2 linked regions of the Streptomyces sp. 2114.4 genome follow. The protein of the gene in region 1 interacts with the protein of each later gene in a pairwise test. Links are inferred from orthologs where the notes say so. Each region holds a gene or a part of one and is shown on either strand. Other genes may lie near its edges.

Region 1 (7,946 bases):
GTCGTACGTACCGGAGATCTCCGAGGACAGATGGAGCGAGACGATGCCGCTCGCGCCGGCCGCCGCAACCTTGCGGTAGGTGTCGGCGAACATCGTGGGGGCGGGCCGGGAAGTGGTCACCGGCCGGCGCTTCTGGAGTGCCTGGGCGACGGATCTCGCGGAGATCTCGGTGCCCTCTTCCAAGGCCTGGTCCCCCAGGACGACGGTCAGCGGAACGGCCGTGATGCGGTGACGCTCGACAGCCGTCCGCGGCAGGTAGGCCGTGGAATCGGTGACGATCGCGACATGGCGGGACATGAATGGGAGGTTATCCGGGGATCCGGACGCCGCACAGTGCGGGCCCCTCCCCAAGATCTTCCAGGTTTCCCCAAGGCTCTGCCAAGAGGGCGCCGGAGCATGCCGTCCCCGTCCCCGTCCCCGTCCACGCCCTCGTCCCCGTCCGCGGACCCGGGATCCGCGCGACGCCGCTGACGCTCCGGGCTTTTTCTCCGTCTCCCCCGGGCCCCGCCCCCGCCCACCCCTCACCTCACCGAGGTCTTCTTACGGCCTCACCTGGTCGTGCCCTCCGTTGGTCGTGCCCTCCGTCCGTGGCGCCCGTGAGGGCCGCGACGTCCGTGTCCGTGGTGCCTTCTCCCACGGGTAGGACGGCTGGGTGCGCGGGTCACGGGCGGTCAGCGCCTGCGGGCCCTCGGGGACCTGCCCCGCGGGGTGGCCGCCCTCGGACGCCGAAGGCCGGCCCGTACGGACGCCGTCGTCCGGGGCCCCGTCGGCGGCACGCGCCCCTGACGCCCCGTCCACAGGCGGCTGTACGGGCTCCCGCAGTGGGTCCGCGGCGTCCTCGACCCGGGTCCAGTGGCGCAGTGCCCCCGCCTCGACATCGATCTGGTCGCTCAGCGCCGCCAGATCGTCGTCCGCGAACTTGCGGGCGCGGTCCCGGGCGGCCCAGCGCAGCGACTCCGCGGAGTGCGTGATCCGTTCCGTGCGCTCCCTGAGCTCCGGGAGGCGCGCGGCGATGGTGGCCCGGTCGGGCTCGCGTTCGAGCCGCTTGAGTTCGTCGTCAAGCTCATGGCCATGGGCGCTCAGCCGCTCGAAGAGCCCGATCGCCTCGCTCAGGGAGGCGTCGTCGGAGGAGCCGCCGCGAAGCGCCTCCTGGGTGGCGCGCATGGACATCCGCAGCGAGAGACGCAGCTGTGCGAGTTCGCCGACCACACCGGGCTGGGCGAGCTGCCGGGCGCGGAGGCTGGTGTCCTCGACGGTTCTGCGGGCCTGGGCGACCGTGCGGTCGACGCCGCGTTTGGCCGCCGTCACCGCCTTGACCGTGACGAACACGCCCGCCAGGACGAACAACACGAAGAGCAGCCCGACGATGGCGACAGCAGCTTCCATGGGCGCTCTCCAGACGTGTCGGCGGCGCCGGTTCCTCGCCCGCGCCCTTGTCCCTCCACGGTAAACGGCTCGGGCAGGTCACGGGTTCCGGACGAACCCCCAACCTGCCCGTAGGGGAAACCACCCATGGCACCGGCGCGGCAACAGCAGCGGCACCGCACACGACCTAAAGCCCCGGCCAAGGGGCGGCACCACGTGCAAGCCCCCCACCCGGGCGCCCGGAACCACTCCCGGGCGCCCGCCACCGGCCTACGCCGGGACGATGTTCACCAGCTTCGGCGCCCGGACGATGACCTTCCGGATGCCCGCGCCGTTCAGCGCCGCGACCACGGCGGGCTCGGCCAGTGCCGTGGCCTCCAGGTCCGCGTCGGAGATCGACGGGGAGACCTCCAGACGGGCCTTGACCTTGCCCTTGATCTGCACGACGCAGGTGACGGTCTCGTCGACGACATACGCCGGGTCGGCCACCGGGAAGTCCGCGTGCACCACGGTGTCGGTGTGGCCCAGCTTGCGCCACAGCTCCTCGGCGATGTGCGGGGCCAGCGGGGCGATCAACAGCACCAGCCGCTCCGCGACCGTGCGCGGAACGGGGCCGCCCGTCTTGGTCAGGTGGTTGTTCAGCTCGGTCACCTTGGCGATGGCGGTGTTGAAGCGCAGGTTCGCCAGGTCCTGGCCGACACCGTCGATCGCCTTGTGCAGGGCCCGCAGGGTGGCCTCGTCCGGCTCGGTGTCGACGACGGTGACCTCGCCGGTCGCCTCGTCGACGACGTTGCGCCACAGGCGCTGCAGCAGGCGGTACTGGCCGACGACGGCCCGGGTGTCCCACGGCCGCGACACGTCCAGCGGGCCCATCGCCATCTCGTACAGGCGCAGGGTGTCCGCGCCGTACTCCGCGCAGATCTCGTCGGGAGTGACGGCGTTCTTCAGGGACTTGCCCATCTTGCCCAGGACGCGGCTGACCTTCTCGCCCTGGTAGTAGTAGCCGCCGTCGCGCTCCTCGACCTCGGCGGCCGGGACGGCGATGCCGCGGCTGTCCCGGTAGACGAAGGCCTGGATCATGCCCTGGTTGTACAGCTTGTGGAACGGCTCGGAGGACGAGACATGTCCCAGGTCGTGCAGCACCTTGGACCAGAAGCGGGCGTACAGCAGGTGCAGCACGGCGTGCTCCGCGCCGCCGACGTACAGGTCGACGCCGCCGGCCGGCTGACCCTCGCGCGGGCCCATCCAGTACTGCTCGATGTCCGGGGCGACCAGCGCTTCGGTGTTGCGGGGGTCCAGGTAGCGCATCTCGTACCAGCACGAACCCGCCCAGTTGGGCATGGTGTTGGTCTCGCGGCGGTAGCGCTTGATGCCGTTGCCGTCGCCCAGGTCCAGGTCGACATGGACCCAGTCCTCGTTACGGGACAGCGGGGTCTCCGGCTGGGTGTCGGCGTCGTCCGGGTCGAAGGTGCGCGGGGAGTAGTCCTCGACCTCGGGCAGCTCCAGCGGCAGCATCGACGCGGGCAGCGCGTGTGCCACGCCGTCCTCGTCGTAGACGATCGGGAACGGCTCGCCCCAGTAGCGCTGTCGGCTGAACAGCCAGTCGCGCAGCCGGAAGTTGACGGTGCCCTCGCCGATGCCCTCGGCGGCCAGCCAGTCGGTGATCTTCGCCTTGGCCGCCGTCACGCCCAGGCCGTCCAGCGAGATCGTTGCGCCCGACGAGTTGACGATCTTGGCATCGTACGAGGCGAAGGCGTCGTCCCAGGTGGACGGGTCGGTGCCACGGTCGTCCGACGGCTCGACCACGCAGCGCATCGGCAGCTCGAAGGCACGGGCGAAAGCGAAGTCACGGCTGTCGTGCGCGGGCACGGCCATGATCGCGCCGGTGCCGTAGCCCATCAGGACGTAGTCGGCGATGAAGACCGGGACCTGCGCGCCGCTGACCGGGTTGGTCGCGAAGGCGCCGGTGAAGACGCCGGTCTTGTCCTTGGCCTCGGCCTGCCGCTCGACGTCCGACTTGGAGGCGGCCTGCTTGCGGTAGGCGGCGACGGCGTCGGCCGGAGTGGCGTGCCCGCCGGTCCAGACGTCGTGGGTGCCCTCGGGCCAGGCGTCCGGGACGATCGATCCGGTGCCGGTGCCGTTATCGGAGCCGGCGACCAGCGGGTGCTCGGGCGCCAGCACCATGTACGTCGCGCCGAACAGGGTGTCCTGGCGGGTGGTGAAGACGGTGATCTTGTCGTCGCCCACCGGGAAGTCGACCCGGGCGCCCTCGGAGCGGCCGATCCAGTTGCGCTGCTGCAGCTTGATGGCCTCCGGCCAGTCCAGCGCGTCCAGGTCGTTCAGCAGCCGGTCGGCGTAGGCGGTGATGCGCATGTTCCACTGGCGCAGCTTGGCCTTGAAGACCGGGTAGTTGCCGCGCTCGGAGCGGCCGTCCGCGGTGACCTCCTCGTTGGCCAGTACGGTGCCCAGGCCGGGGCACCAGTTGACCGGCGCGTCGGAGGCGTACGCCAGGCGGTACTCGCCCAGGATGTTGGCGCGCTCGATGGGGCTCAGGGCGCTCCAGTCCCGGCCGTCCGGGGTCGGGCGGGTGCCGGCCTCGAACTGCGCGACCAGGGTGTCGATCGGGCGGGCCGCGTCCGCCTCCGGGTCGTACCAGGAGTTGAAGATCTGCAGGAAGATCCACTGGGTCCACTTGTAGTACGCCGGGTCGATCGTCTCGACCGAGCGGCGCTGGTCGTGGCCCAGGCCCAGGCGGCGCAGCTGGCGCCGCATGTTCACGATGTTGGCCTCGGTGGAGACCCGCGGGTGGGTGCCGGTCTGCACCGCGTACTGCTCGGCGGGCAGGCCGAAGGCGTCGAAGCCCAGGGTGTGCAGGACGTTGTGACCCGTCATGCGCTGGTGGCGGGCGTATACGTCGGTGGCGATGAAGCCCAGCGGGTGGCCGACGTGCAGGCCCGCACCCGACGGGTACGGGAACATGTCCATGATGAACTTCTTGGGGCGGGCCGCCACCGCGGCGTCGCCGGCCAGTTCCCCAGCGGGGTTCGGGGCCTCGTAGGTCCCGTCCGTCTCCCAGAAGTCCTGCCAGCGGGCCTCGATGTCGGCGGCCAGCGCTGCCGTATAGCGGTGCGGTGCTGCCACCTCGGCAGCAGTGGTCGTCTCGCTCATCGTCCTCAAAGCTCCATCGATCGTCTCTGCCTGCGGAAACGCGCCACAATCCCGGCACGCCGGAAACAAAAAGACCCCTCGCACAGGAGGGGACGCCGCGCCGATTCCGACGGGTTCTGTCATCCGTCGGTACTGATCAGCGCGGCCCGCTAAGCAGAAGGCGTACGGCACGCATGGCGTCAGGGTACCGCAGGGCGTACGAGGCCCGCGCTGAGGATTCCCCCAACGCGGGCCCCGCCCCCGTGACGCCTCACTCCCGCCGCCGTCCCACCGGGGTCACGGACGGCGCGGGCCGGCGGTGCCGCGCGCCCGTGTCAGGGGCGGTAGGAGCTCACGTATCCGGCGCCCGGCGAGCCCACGCCGGTGACGTCGTCGTAGCCGACGCCCGCGTGCAGCGAGCTGTCCTTGCCCAGGCTGCGCAGCGAGGTCGTGGTGCCCTTGCTGCTGTCGACGCCGTTGACGTAGTCGACGCGGACGACGGCCAGGTCACGGCCGGCACCCAGCGGGTGGTCGGTGACGTCGTGGTACGCGGCGGTGCCGTAGCGCTGGTAGATGGCGGGGTTGGCGAAGCCGATGGCGACGCCGTGCCGGGCCTGCTGGGCCAGCGCCTGGACGCCGGCGATCACCGGCGCGGCCAGCGAGGTGCCGCCGATGCGGTACTCGTCATAGCCGAGCTTTCCGTCCGGCAGGGTCTGGGTCTGGCCGACCAGGAAGCCGGTGTTGGGGTCGGCGACCGCGGCGATGTCCGGGACGGTGCGCATCGCGCCGCCGCCGTTCGCCTTCGCGAGCCCGTCCGGGACGACTCCGCGCTGGTAGAAGGGCTGCGCCACGCTCTTGCTGGTGCCGCCGCCGGCGCCGCCGTTGAAGGTGCCGGGGAAGCCGGTCCAGTCGTTGCCGTCCTTGGACAGCAGCGCCTTCTGGGTGCCCCAGCCGGTCTCCCACTGGTACGCGTCGTACTTGCCGACGGCCAGGGAGGTACCGCCGACCGCGGTCACCCAGGGGGAGTTCGCCGGGCTGTCGACCTGCTTGGTGCCGGTCTTGGCGACCTCGTCACCGTCGTCGCCGGAGGAGAAGTAGAAGCCGATGCCCTGCACCGCGCCCTGCTGGAAGAGCTGGTCGTAGGCGGCCGCCGAATCCGGGGTCTCGTTCGCCTCCAGGTCGCCCCAGGAGTTGGAGACCATGTCGGCGAGGTGCCCGTCGACGACCTTGCCGAGCGAGTCGATCAGGTCGTCGTCCATGCAGGAGGCGCCGCCGACGTAGACGATGCCGGCATCGGGAGCGACCGCGTGGACGGCCTCGACGTCAAGGGTCTCCTCGCCGTACCAGCCGGCCGCGCCGCAGCCCTCGATGTGCGTGTAGTCCTTGGGCAGCACCTGGGAGAGCTGGCCGCGGCGGTAGCGGGGGTCGCCGTTACGGGCGGCGTACGTGTCCGCGTCCTGGGCGATGGTCGGCGAGGCGTAGGCGTCGGTGATCGCGACGGTGACGTTCTTGCCGGTCCACTTCTTCGCCCCGTAGGCGGCGCGCAGCTGCTTGCCGGTGTAGCCCTTGATCGCGTACGGGGCCTTGTTCCCGTAAGCGGACGGCAGCTTCTTGTCCGTCCTGGAGCCGTAGTACGAGGAGAACGGGCCGGAGTTGCGGAAGACGCCCTCCGGCGGCGGCAGTTCGCTGGAGTGGTGCTTGGCCATCCGCGGTGCGTTGTCCAGGCCGGTGACCGTCAGCACCGCGTCGGCCAGCGCGGCGGGCGCGGACGCGGTGGTCGACGGGGCGTGGTAAATATGGCCGCTCTTGCGGTAATTGTGCAGGTCGGTGGCGAAGGCGCGCTCGGCGGCGGCCGCATCGCCCTTGACCGTCACATACCGGTTGGTGGTGCCGGTGACCGTCAGGCCGGACTTCTTCAGCCAGTCGGTCACCTTGGCTATCTGCTCGTGCGTGGCACCGAAGCGGGCCCGCACCTGGCCGGGGCTCAGGTACTTCCCGTACGCGGCGGAGTGCGGGTCGGACACGGCCCTGGCGTAGTCCGCGAGCCCCTTGGCGTCACGGCCCGCCAGGTAGACGCGGGCGGTGACGCCCGCAGAAGCGGAGGTGTCGCCCCGGTCGGCCTGCCGGGTGGCCCACAGGGGCTTGGTGCCCTGCAGTGCGTGCCGTCCGCCGTCGTGGCCCGCGGCGTCGGCGGCGGGTGCGCCGAGCGCGAGCGCGCCGGCGACCAGCGGCAGCGTCGCTGCCCAGGCCAGACCGGCGCGGGCGCGCGGTGATCTGGTGCGGCTGGATCTCATGTAACCCCCTGCTGTGGCGATGCGGTGCGCTGCGGGTACCGCGCTGCGCCGGTACGCAGGTGCGCGGCACCGCACAAGCGGTGAATGCGTGGGATGTGACGTTCACGCGATGCGCCACTCTTTCGGTGAACCGTTCATGTCAGGGGCATGCGATCACCAAGAAGAGACCAAGGAATGGCAAGGAATGACCACGAATGAACAGAGAGCGAACATTCAACTCGCCATAACGAACGGCCCCCTGACCAGATATCAGGGCAACCCAGGAGGAACCGCCGCCGAGACCCGGACGGCCGGGACACCCGCCCCGCAGGGCACACACGACGGAGCGGGCCGTCCGCATCGGACGACCCGCTCCGTTCTCTGTGGAGCTAAGGAGAATTGAACTCCTGACCTCCTGCATGCCATGCAGGCGCTCTACCAACTGAGCTATAGCCCCGTATTCTGTTTCCCGCCCCGGTTCCCCGCTGCGGCATCGCCTACATTACACGGACCTCCCCGCCTTCTGCCAAATCGTTCTGCCCGGGCCCCTCGGCCGTTGCGCCCGGGGTCCCCGGCCGTTGCACCCGGGCCCCTCGGCGCGCCGCGCGGTACTGTCGGCACGCCGTGCCCGATTCGTCCTGGGGGAGCCGTACGCCGTGACCGCGCTGGAGCTGGAAGCGCCCGCCGACCCCCGTGGCACCCGCTCCGGCCCGGGCGTCCTCCGCCGGCACCCCACCCGCGCGGCGGCCCTCACCTGCCTGGTCTCGTTCACGGTCTTCTGGACCGTGCAGCGCCTCGCCCATGTGACGATGCTCGACCTCATGGTCTACCGCGCCGAGGGCTTCACGGTCCGCAACGGCGGGTCCCTCTACGACATGGTGGCCACCTCGGCACACCTGCCCAACACCTACCCGCCCTTCGCGGCGCTGCTGTTCACCCCGCTCACCCTCCTCGGCGTCCCCGCGATGCGCACCCTCGCCACGGCCGGCAACCTCGTGCTGCTCCTCGCCGTCGTCCACCTCTCGCTGCGGCTGGCCGGCCGGCCCCGGCACCTCCCCCAGCCGGCCGCGACGCTCGCGGTCTCGGCGCTGCTGGTGTGGTGCGAGCCGGTGTGGACGACGCTGCGCTACGGCCAGATCAACCTGCTGCTCACCGCGCTCG
Region 2 (7,544 bases), 3.2 Mb from region 1 along the record:
CGAGGGAGGAGTAGCCGGTGCCGAAGTCGTCGAGCGACATCTTCACGCCGTGCGCGGTGAGCCCGGCGAGGGTGTCGGCGGCCCGCTGCGGGTCCTCCAGCAGGACGTGTTCGGTGATCTCCAGTTGGAGGGCGCCGGGTGGGACGCGATGCCGGGCGAGCCGGGCGGCGACCGCTCCGGCGAAGCCCGGGGAGTGCACATCGCGCGGGGAGACATTGACGGCGACCGGAACCTCCAGGCCCATCGCGCGCCAGCGCGCCACCTGGGCGAGCGCCGTTTCGAGGACGTACTCCGTCAGCCGGGGCATCAGCCCGGAGGACTCGGCGATGGCGATGAATTCGTCGGGTGGCACCCGGCCGCGGTCCGGATGCACCCAGCGGACCAGTGCCTCCAGCCCGGCGACGTGTCCGTCGAAGCCGACCTTGGGCTGGTAGTGCAGCTCGACGTCGCCGGCGTCCAGGGCGCGGCGCAGATCGCCCAACAGGCCGAGGCGGTCGGGGGTGTTGCCGTCCCGCTTGGCCTCGTAGAGCTCGACCCCGCTGCGGTCGCGCTTGGCCTGGTACATGGCCACGTCGGCGCGGCGCAGCAGCCCTTCGGCGTCGAGGGCGTGGTCGGGGAAGACGGCGACCCCCGCGCTGGCTTCGAGCACGAGGGTCAGGCCGTCGAGGTCCAGCGGGGAACCGAGGGCGGCGACGAGTGAGCGGGCCACCCGCTGGGAGCTGGTGAGGGAGTCGGTGGTGGGCAGCAGGACGGCGAACTCGTCGCCGCCGAGCCGGGCCGCCTCGGCGCCGCGCGGCAGGGCGTGCCGCAGGCGGTCGGCGATCTGCAGCAGCAGGCGGTCGCCCGCCAGGTGGCCGAGGGTGTCGTTGACGGAGCGGAAGCGGTCCAGGTCGATGAGGACCAGCGCCGAGCGGGAGCCGACGCGCTCGGCGTCGTCCAGCGCGGTCCAGGTGCGCTCCAGCAGCCACTGGCGGTTGGGCAGGCCGGTGAGCGGGTCGCGCAACTGCTCCTCGGCGCGGGCGCGGGCTATCCAGAGGGTGGAGTCCAGCGCGATGAGCGGGACCGCGAACAGCGGCAGCAGCAGAGGGGCGTGGAGGGCGCAGACGGCGATCAGCGGGGAGATGCCGAGCAGGGCGATGCCGACGAGCGCCTGGCGCAGTACGGCCGTTCGGGGGATGGCGGGCAGCTGGCCGGTGCGCGGGGCGAGGCTGACCCACAGGAGTCCGCGGCTGACGAAGAGGTAGCCGGCGGCGGTGACGACGACTTCGGGGAGGACGGCGAGGTTCCAGGCCGGCGGGGCCCAGGGGTGGCGGACGCTGGAGACCACGCCGAACGCGGCGAGGCCGAGCGCCGCGGCGCCGATGCCGAGGATGTCCACGGCACCGTGCACCACGGCCTGTCGCCAGCGATTACGCCGGGCGGCGCCGACCAGGACGACGACGGAGAGGCTGACGAGGGTGGCGGGCACCCAGCCGTAGAGCAGCAGGACGGCCAGGGACAGGGCGGCGCCGGAGCCCGTGCCGCCCCACCAGCGGTCCCGGCCGAGGGCGACCAGATGGCCGACGATGACGCCGGTGAGGATCGCCAGCGACCAGCCTATGGAGGCGCCGGGGAACAGCGCGTCACCTTTGCCGAGGGTGACGAGGACGCCCGTGGCGAGCGCGAGGCCCGCCACGAGGACGATGGTCGCGGGCAGCGCGGGCACGACGAGCCGCCGGAGCCGCGACGCCGGAGCGGCGCTGTCGGTCGGTTTCATTCCGATCCCTCTCACAGCCGGCTGTGCCCGCGCCACGGCAGGCGCACTCCTCAACAGTAGGCCGCGGAAGGCCGCCACGGGCAGCGATCGACGACGGTTGCCCGAATGCGACCCGGCGTCGCGGATCAATCTGGTATGCGCCGATGGGGTGACACCTCACTCCTCCTCAGGCGGAGTGACAGCTACCGCTCGCGCTGCGTCAGGACCCTGCTCCAGCAGCACCGCGAAGCCATCATCGTCCAGCACGGGGACCTTCAACTGCATGGCCTTGTCGTACTTCGAACCAGGGTTGTCGCCCACCACTACGAATCCGGTCTTCTTCGAAACGGAACCGGTCACCTTCGCTCCGAGGTTCTGTAGGGCCTCTTTCGCGCCATCTCTGGTGTGTGACTGAAGTGTGCCCGTTACGACGACGGTGACGCCTTCGAGGGGACGCGGGCCCTCCTCACCCGTCTGCTCCTCCTCCATCCGGACGCCGGCGGCCCGCCAGCTCTCGATGATCTGCTGGTGCCAGTCCACGGCGAACCACTGCTTCAACGAGGCGGCGATGGTGGCTCCGACACCGTCGACGGCGGCCAGCTCCGTCTCGTCCGCGTCCCGGATGCGGTCGATCGAGCGGAACTCCCGCGCCAGCGCCTCGGCCGCCACCGGGCCCACATGCCGGATCGACAGGCCCGTGATGATCCGGGCCAGCGGGCGCTCCTTGGCCGCCTGGATGTTCTCCAGCATGGCCAGGGCGTTCTTCTTCGGCTCGCCCTTCTGGTTGGCGAAGAAGGTGACGACCTTCTCCTGGCCGGTCTTCGGATCGCGCTTGGGCAGACCGGAGTCGGGGTCGAGGACGTACGACTTGATGGGCAGCAGCTGCTCGATGGAGAGGCCGAAAAGATCGCCCTCGTCCTTCAGCGGGGGCTCGGCGGGCTCCAGCGGCTGGCTGAGCGCCGTCGCCGCGACATAGCCGAAGTTCTCGATGTCCAGGCATTTACGGCCAGCCAGATAGAATAGCCGCTCGCGGATCTGGGCAGGGCAGGCACGGGCGTTGGGACACCGCAGGTCGATATCGCCTTCCTTGGCGGGCTGCAGCGCCGTCCCGCACTCGGGGCACTCGGCCGGCATCACGAACTCCCGCTCGCTGCCGTCCCGCAGATCGACGACCGGGCCCAGGATCTCCGGAATGACATCGCCGGCCTTGCGGATCACGACGGTGTCCCCGATGAACACGCCCTTGGCCTTGACCACGTCCTGGTTGTGCAGGGTGGCGAACTCCACCTCCGAGCCGGCCACCGTCACCGGCTCGACCACGGCATACGGGGTGACCCGCCCCGTACGGCCGACGCCGACACGGATGTCGACGAGCTTGGTGTTGACCTCCTCCGGCGGGTACTTCCAGGCGATCGCCCAGCGCGGCGCCCGCGAAGTCGATCCCAGCCGCCCCTGCAGCCGGATCTCGTCCAGCTTGACCACCACACCGTCGATCTCGTGCTCGACGGCCGTACGGCGGGTCTCGGCGTCGCCGTAGCGGGCGATGAACTCGCGTACCGCCGCCAGGGAGTCGACGACCTCGTTGTGCGTGGCCGTCGGCAGGCCCCAGCCCTTGAGCAGGTCGTAGGCCTCCGACTGGCGGTCGATCTCCAGGCCTTCGCGGGCGCCGATGCCGTGGACGACCATGTGCAGCGGGCGCACGGCCGTGACCTTGGGGTCCTTCTGGCGCAGCGAACCGGCCGCGGCGTTACGGGGGTTGGCGAACGGCGGCTTGCCCTCGGCCACCAGCCGCTCGTTGAGCTCCAGGAACTTCTCCATCGGGAAGTAGACCTCCCCGCGCACCTCGACCAGATCCGGGATCCGGTCGCCCTGGAGACGGTGCGGGATCTCGCCGATGGTCCGGACGTTGGGCGTGATGTCCTCGCCCGTACGGCCGTCGCCGCGGGTGGCGGCGCGGGTCAGCCGGCCGTGTTCGTAGGTGAGGTTGACCGCGAGGCCGTCGACCTTCAGCTCGCACAGGAAGTGGTATCCGGCGCTCCGGGGGTCGCCGCCCAGCTCACCGGCGATCCGCTCGGCCCAGCCCGCCAACTCCTCGCTGTCGAAGGCGTTGTCGAGCGACAGCATCCGTTCGCGGTGTTCGACCTCGGTGAACTCCGTGGCGTACGCCCCGGCGACCTTCTGGGTCGGTGAATCGGGGGTGCGCAGCTCGGGGTGCTCGTCCTCCAGCGCCTCCAGGGAACGCAGCAGCCTGTCGAACTCCGCGTCGCTGACGACCGGGGCGTCCTTCACGTAATACCGGAAGCGGTGCTCCTCGATCTGCTCAGCGAGCTGCGCGTGCTTCTCCCGCGCCGCCGCGGGCACGTCGGATTGAGCTGCGTGCTGTTCGCCAGCCACCGTCTTGTCCTCCCGTGGTCCTTGAGTGCGGTCACTCAGGGTTGTCTGCGAGTGATCTCGCCGCCCGGACGCAGTGGGCGAGGGCCGAACGGGCATAAGCAGGCGAAGCGCCCGCGAGCCCGCACGCGGGAGTGATCACCACGGACTCGCTCAGAGTCCCCGGCGTCAGCCCCAGCCTGCGCCACAGCGTCCTGACACCCATGACGCTACCGGCAGGGTCTGACAATCGGCTGTCCACGCCCGGCACCACGCCCGCGAACAGCGCCGTACCGCCCTCGACGGCCTCGCCGACCGCTTCTTCCTCACGCTCGGTGAGCAGGGAGAAATCGAACGAGATGCCCGTGACACCGGCCCGCCGCAGCAGCCCGAACGGCACCTCGGGGGCGCACGAGTGGACGACCACGGGGCCGCCCTCCGCCACCGCGACAAGATCACGAAGCGCGCCCTCGACCACCGCCCGGTCCACGGCACGGTGGGTGCGGTAGCCGCTCGCGGTCTTCACCTGTCCCCGGAGCACCGCCGTCAGCGAGGGCTCGTCGAGCTGGAGCACGACCTGGGCCCCCGGCACCCGCCGCCGTACGTCCGCAAGGTGCCCGCGCAGCCCCTCCGCCAGGGACGCCGCCAGGTCCCGGCAGGCCCCGGGATCGCCGAGGGCCGCCTCTCCGTTGCGCGTTTCCAGGGCGGTGGCCAGGGTCCACGGGCCGACCGCGGAGACCTTCAGCGGGCCCTCGTAGCCCTGGGTGAACTCCTCCAGGGCGTCGAGGTCTTCCCCGAGCCAGGAGTGGGCGCGCCGGGTGTCGCGGCCCGGCCGGTCGCTGATCCGCCAGCCGCTGGGCTCCACATGGCCGTAGACCTCGACGAGCATCCCCAGGGTCCGCCCGATCATGTCGGCGCCGGGCCCCCGGGCCGGGAGCTCCGGCAGGTACGGGAAGCCCTCCAGTGATCCGGTGACCGTCTTCGCCGCTTCCCGCGCGTCACCGCCCGGCATCGACCCGATCCCGGTCGCCGCGCCCGCGGCCCACTTCTGCGTGCTGTTCTCGCTCACCCAGGCAGGGTATGCGGCGGCCCGGCGGGCGGGGTGCGCCAGGTGTGCGCGGCGGACGGCGGTACGGGACCGGGCGCCACGCGGCCCGGCTCCCGCGCGGCGGACGGCCGGGCGAAGCCTGCGCGCACGCTGTTACCGGCCGGGCCGCACCGACACATCGTTGATCTCCGCGTCCCGCGGCAGATCGACGGCCGTGAGGATGGCCGTGGCGACCGACTCCGGGTCGATCCAGCGGGACGCGTCGTACTCCTTGCCCTCCTGCTGGTGGGTGCTCTCCTGCATCGGCGTGGCCGTCCGCCCCGGGTAGACCGAGGTCACCCGGACGCCGTTGCCGTGCTCCTCCGCCCGCAGCGAGTCCGCCAGCGCCTTCAGGCCGTGCTTGCTCGCCGCGTACGCGCCCCACTGGGGGTTCGCATGGAGTCCGGCGCCGGAGTTGACGAAGACGACATGCCCCTGGGCGACCCGTACCAGCGGCAGCAGCAGCCGGGTGAGCTCGGCGGGCGCGACCAGGTTGGCGGCGAGCTGCCGCTGCCAGGCCTTGGCCGGCAGATCGCCGACCGCGCCCAGCTCGATGACGCCCGCGCTGTGCACCAGGGAGTCGATCCGGTCCGGCAGCGGCTGCTGTCCGAACGCCCAGGACAGCTTCTCGGGCAGGGCGAGGTCACCGACGAGCGTGCGGGCGCCGGGGAACTGCGCGGCCAGCTCCTTGGCCCGCACCGCGTTGCGCGCCAGCAGCCACAGGTCCTCCCCGCGCGCTGCGAGCCGCCGTGCGACCGCCGCTCCGATGCCCGACCCTGCGCCCGTGATCAAGTGCGTACCCATGGGGCCGATCCTAACGAGCGGCGACGGGGACGCGGAGCGCGCCGGTCAGGCGACCATGCCCGCCTTCTCCTCCAGGTAGGCCAGCGCGCCGACGCCGTCCGCCGCGAAGAAGACGAGGTCGGTGAGCGGGATCGGCAGGAACCCCTCCGCCTCCATCCGCTGGAACTGTTCCTTCAACCCGTCGTAGAAACCGGCGGTGTTCAGCAGCACCACCGGCTTGGTGTGCATCCCGTGCTTGCGCAGCTCCAGGATCTCGGTGGCCTCGTCCAGCGTGCCCGTGCCGCCGACCATCACGACGACGGCGTCGGCGCGCGCCAGCATCTGTGCCTTGCGCTCGGCGAGGTCCTTGGTGACGACCATCTCATCGGCGCCCTCGCGGGCCTTGTGCGCCAGGAACTCCACGGAGACGCCGATCAGCTTGCCCCCGGCGTCCTGCACCCCGTCGGCCATGACCTTCATCAGGCCGGTGTCCGAACCGCCCCAGACCAGCGCATGCCCGCCCTTGCCGATCAGCTCGGCGAACTGGCGGGACGGGGTGACATAACGGTCGTCGAGGTCGGCGGCGGAGCAGAAGACGCAGATATTCATGCGGTCACCTTACGAGCGGGGCCGCGGGGCGTTACCGGGCCGGTCGGCCAGGGCGGGCGGCCCGGTAGGCACGGGCCGGGCGGCGGGGCGGTGCTGGTGCAGGCCGCCCCGCCGCCCGTGCCCTCCCGCTAGATCAGCCCCTGGTCCAGCATCGCGTCGGCGACCCGCTCGAAGCCGGCGATATTGGCGCCCGCGACGTAGTCACCGGGCAGCCCGAACCGCTCCGCGGTCTCGTAGCAGCGGTGGTGGATCGAGCGCATGATCGTCGCGAGCTCGCCCTCCGTGCGCTCGAAGGACCATGCCTCGCGCGAGGAGTTCTGCCGCATCTCCAGCGCGCTGGTCGCCACACCGCCCGCATTGGCGGCCTTTCCGGGACCGAAGGCCACCCCGGCCTCCTTGAGCAGCGTCACCGCCGCCGGGGTGGTCGGCATGTTGGCGCCCTCGGAGACCGCCTTGACGCCGTTGCGGACCAGGATCCGGGCGGCGTCCTCGTCCAGCTCGTTCTGGGTCGCCGACGGCAGCGCCACGTCACACGCGACGTCCCACACCCGCCCACCGGGCACGTACTTGGCGGACACCCCGCGCCGCTCGGCGTACTCGCTGATCCGGCCGCGCTCGACCTCCTTGATCTGCCGCAGCAGCGCCAGGTCGATGCCCTTCTCGTCGACGACATAGCCGCCGGAGTCCGAGCAGGTCAGCACGTGGGCGCCGAGCGCCTGCGCCTTCTCGATGGTGTAGATCGCGACATTGCCGGACCCGGAGACCACCACCTGCTGCCCGTCCAGCTCCTCGCCGCGCTGCTTGAGCATCTGCTCGGTGAACAGCACATTGCCGTAGCCGGTGGCCTCCGTGCGGGCCTTGGAACCGCCCCAGGCCAGCCCCTTGCCGGTCAGCACACCGGGCTCCCAGCGGTTGGTGATCCGCCGGTACTGGCCGAAGAGGTAGCCGATCTCCCGGCCG

What was found. The genes of interacting proteins can lie anywhere in the genome.
Region 2: the proteins of CFW40_RS11015 (region 1) and ligA interact in binary tests that used the Escherichia coli proteins (3 or more experiments, as listed by UniProt). The link is inferred for Streptomyces sp. 2114.4 from one-to-one orthologs.

The regions. Positions count from the first base shown.
Region 1 is NZ_FYEY01000001.1:2,522,729-2,530,674, forward strand. Bases 1,436-4,843 are described here. They hold CFW40_RS11015 (leucine--tRNA ligase), read right to left. Parts: upstream 4,534-4,843; coding sequence 1,636-4,533; downstream 1,436-1,635. Outside these bases: CFW40_RS11005 (DegV family protein), read right to left, coding at 1-297; CFW40_RS11010 (hypothetical protein), read right to left, coding at 541-1,386; CFW40_RS11020 (protease pro-enzyme activation domain-containing protein), read right to left, coding at 4,848-6,806; CFW40_RS11030 (glycosyltransferase 87 family protein), read left to right, coding at 7,442-7,946.
Region 2 is NZ_FYEY01000001.1:5,718,287-5,725,830, reverse strand. The notes cover bases 1,522-4,527. They hold ligA (NAD-dependent DNA ligase LigA), read right to left. Parts: upstream 4,130-4,527; coding sequence 1,913-4,129; downstream 1,522-1,912. Other genes in these bases: CFW40_RS25300 (methionine synthase), read right to left, coding at 4,161-4,527; CFW40_RS25310 (bifunctional diguanylate cyclase/phosphodiesterase), read right to left, coding at 1,522-1,756. In the rest of the region: more of CFW40_RS25310, read right to left, coding at 1-1,521; more of CFW40_RS25300, read right to left, coding at 4,528-5,117; CFW40_RS25295 (SDR family oxidoreductase), read right to left, coding at 5,307-5,996; CFW40_RS25290 (TIGR00730 family Rossman fold protein), read right to left, coding at 6,042-6,584; gdhA (NADP-specific glutamate dehydrogenase), read right to left, coding at 6,713-7,544. UniProt on the Escherichia coli protein: DNA ligase that catalyzes the formation of phosphodiester linkages between 5'-phosphoryl and 3'-hydroxyl groups in double-stranded DNA using NAD as a coenzyme and as the energy source for the reaction.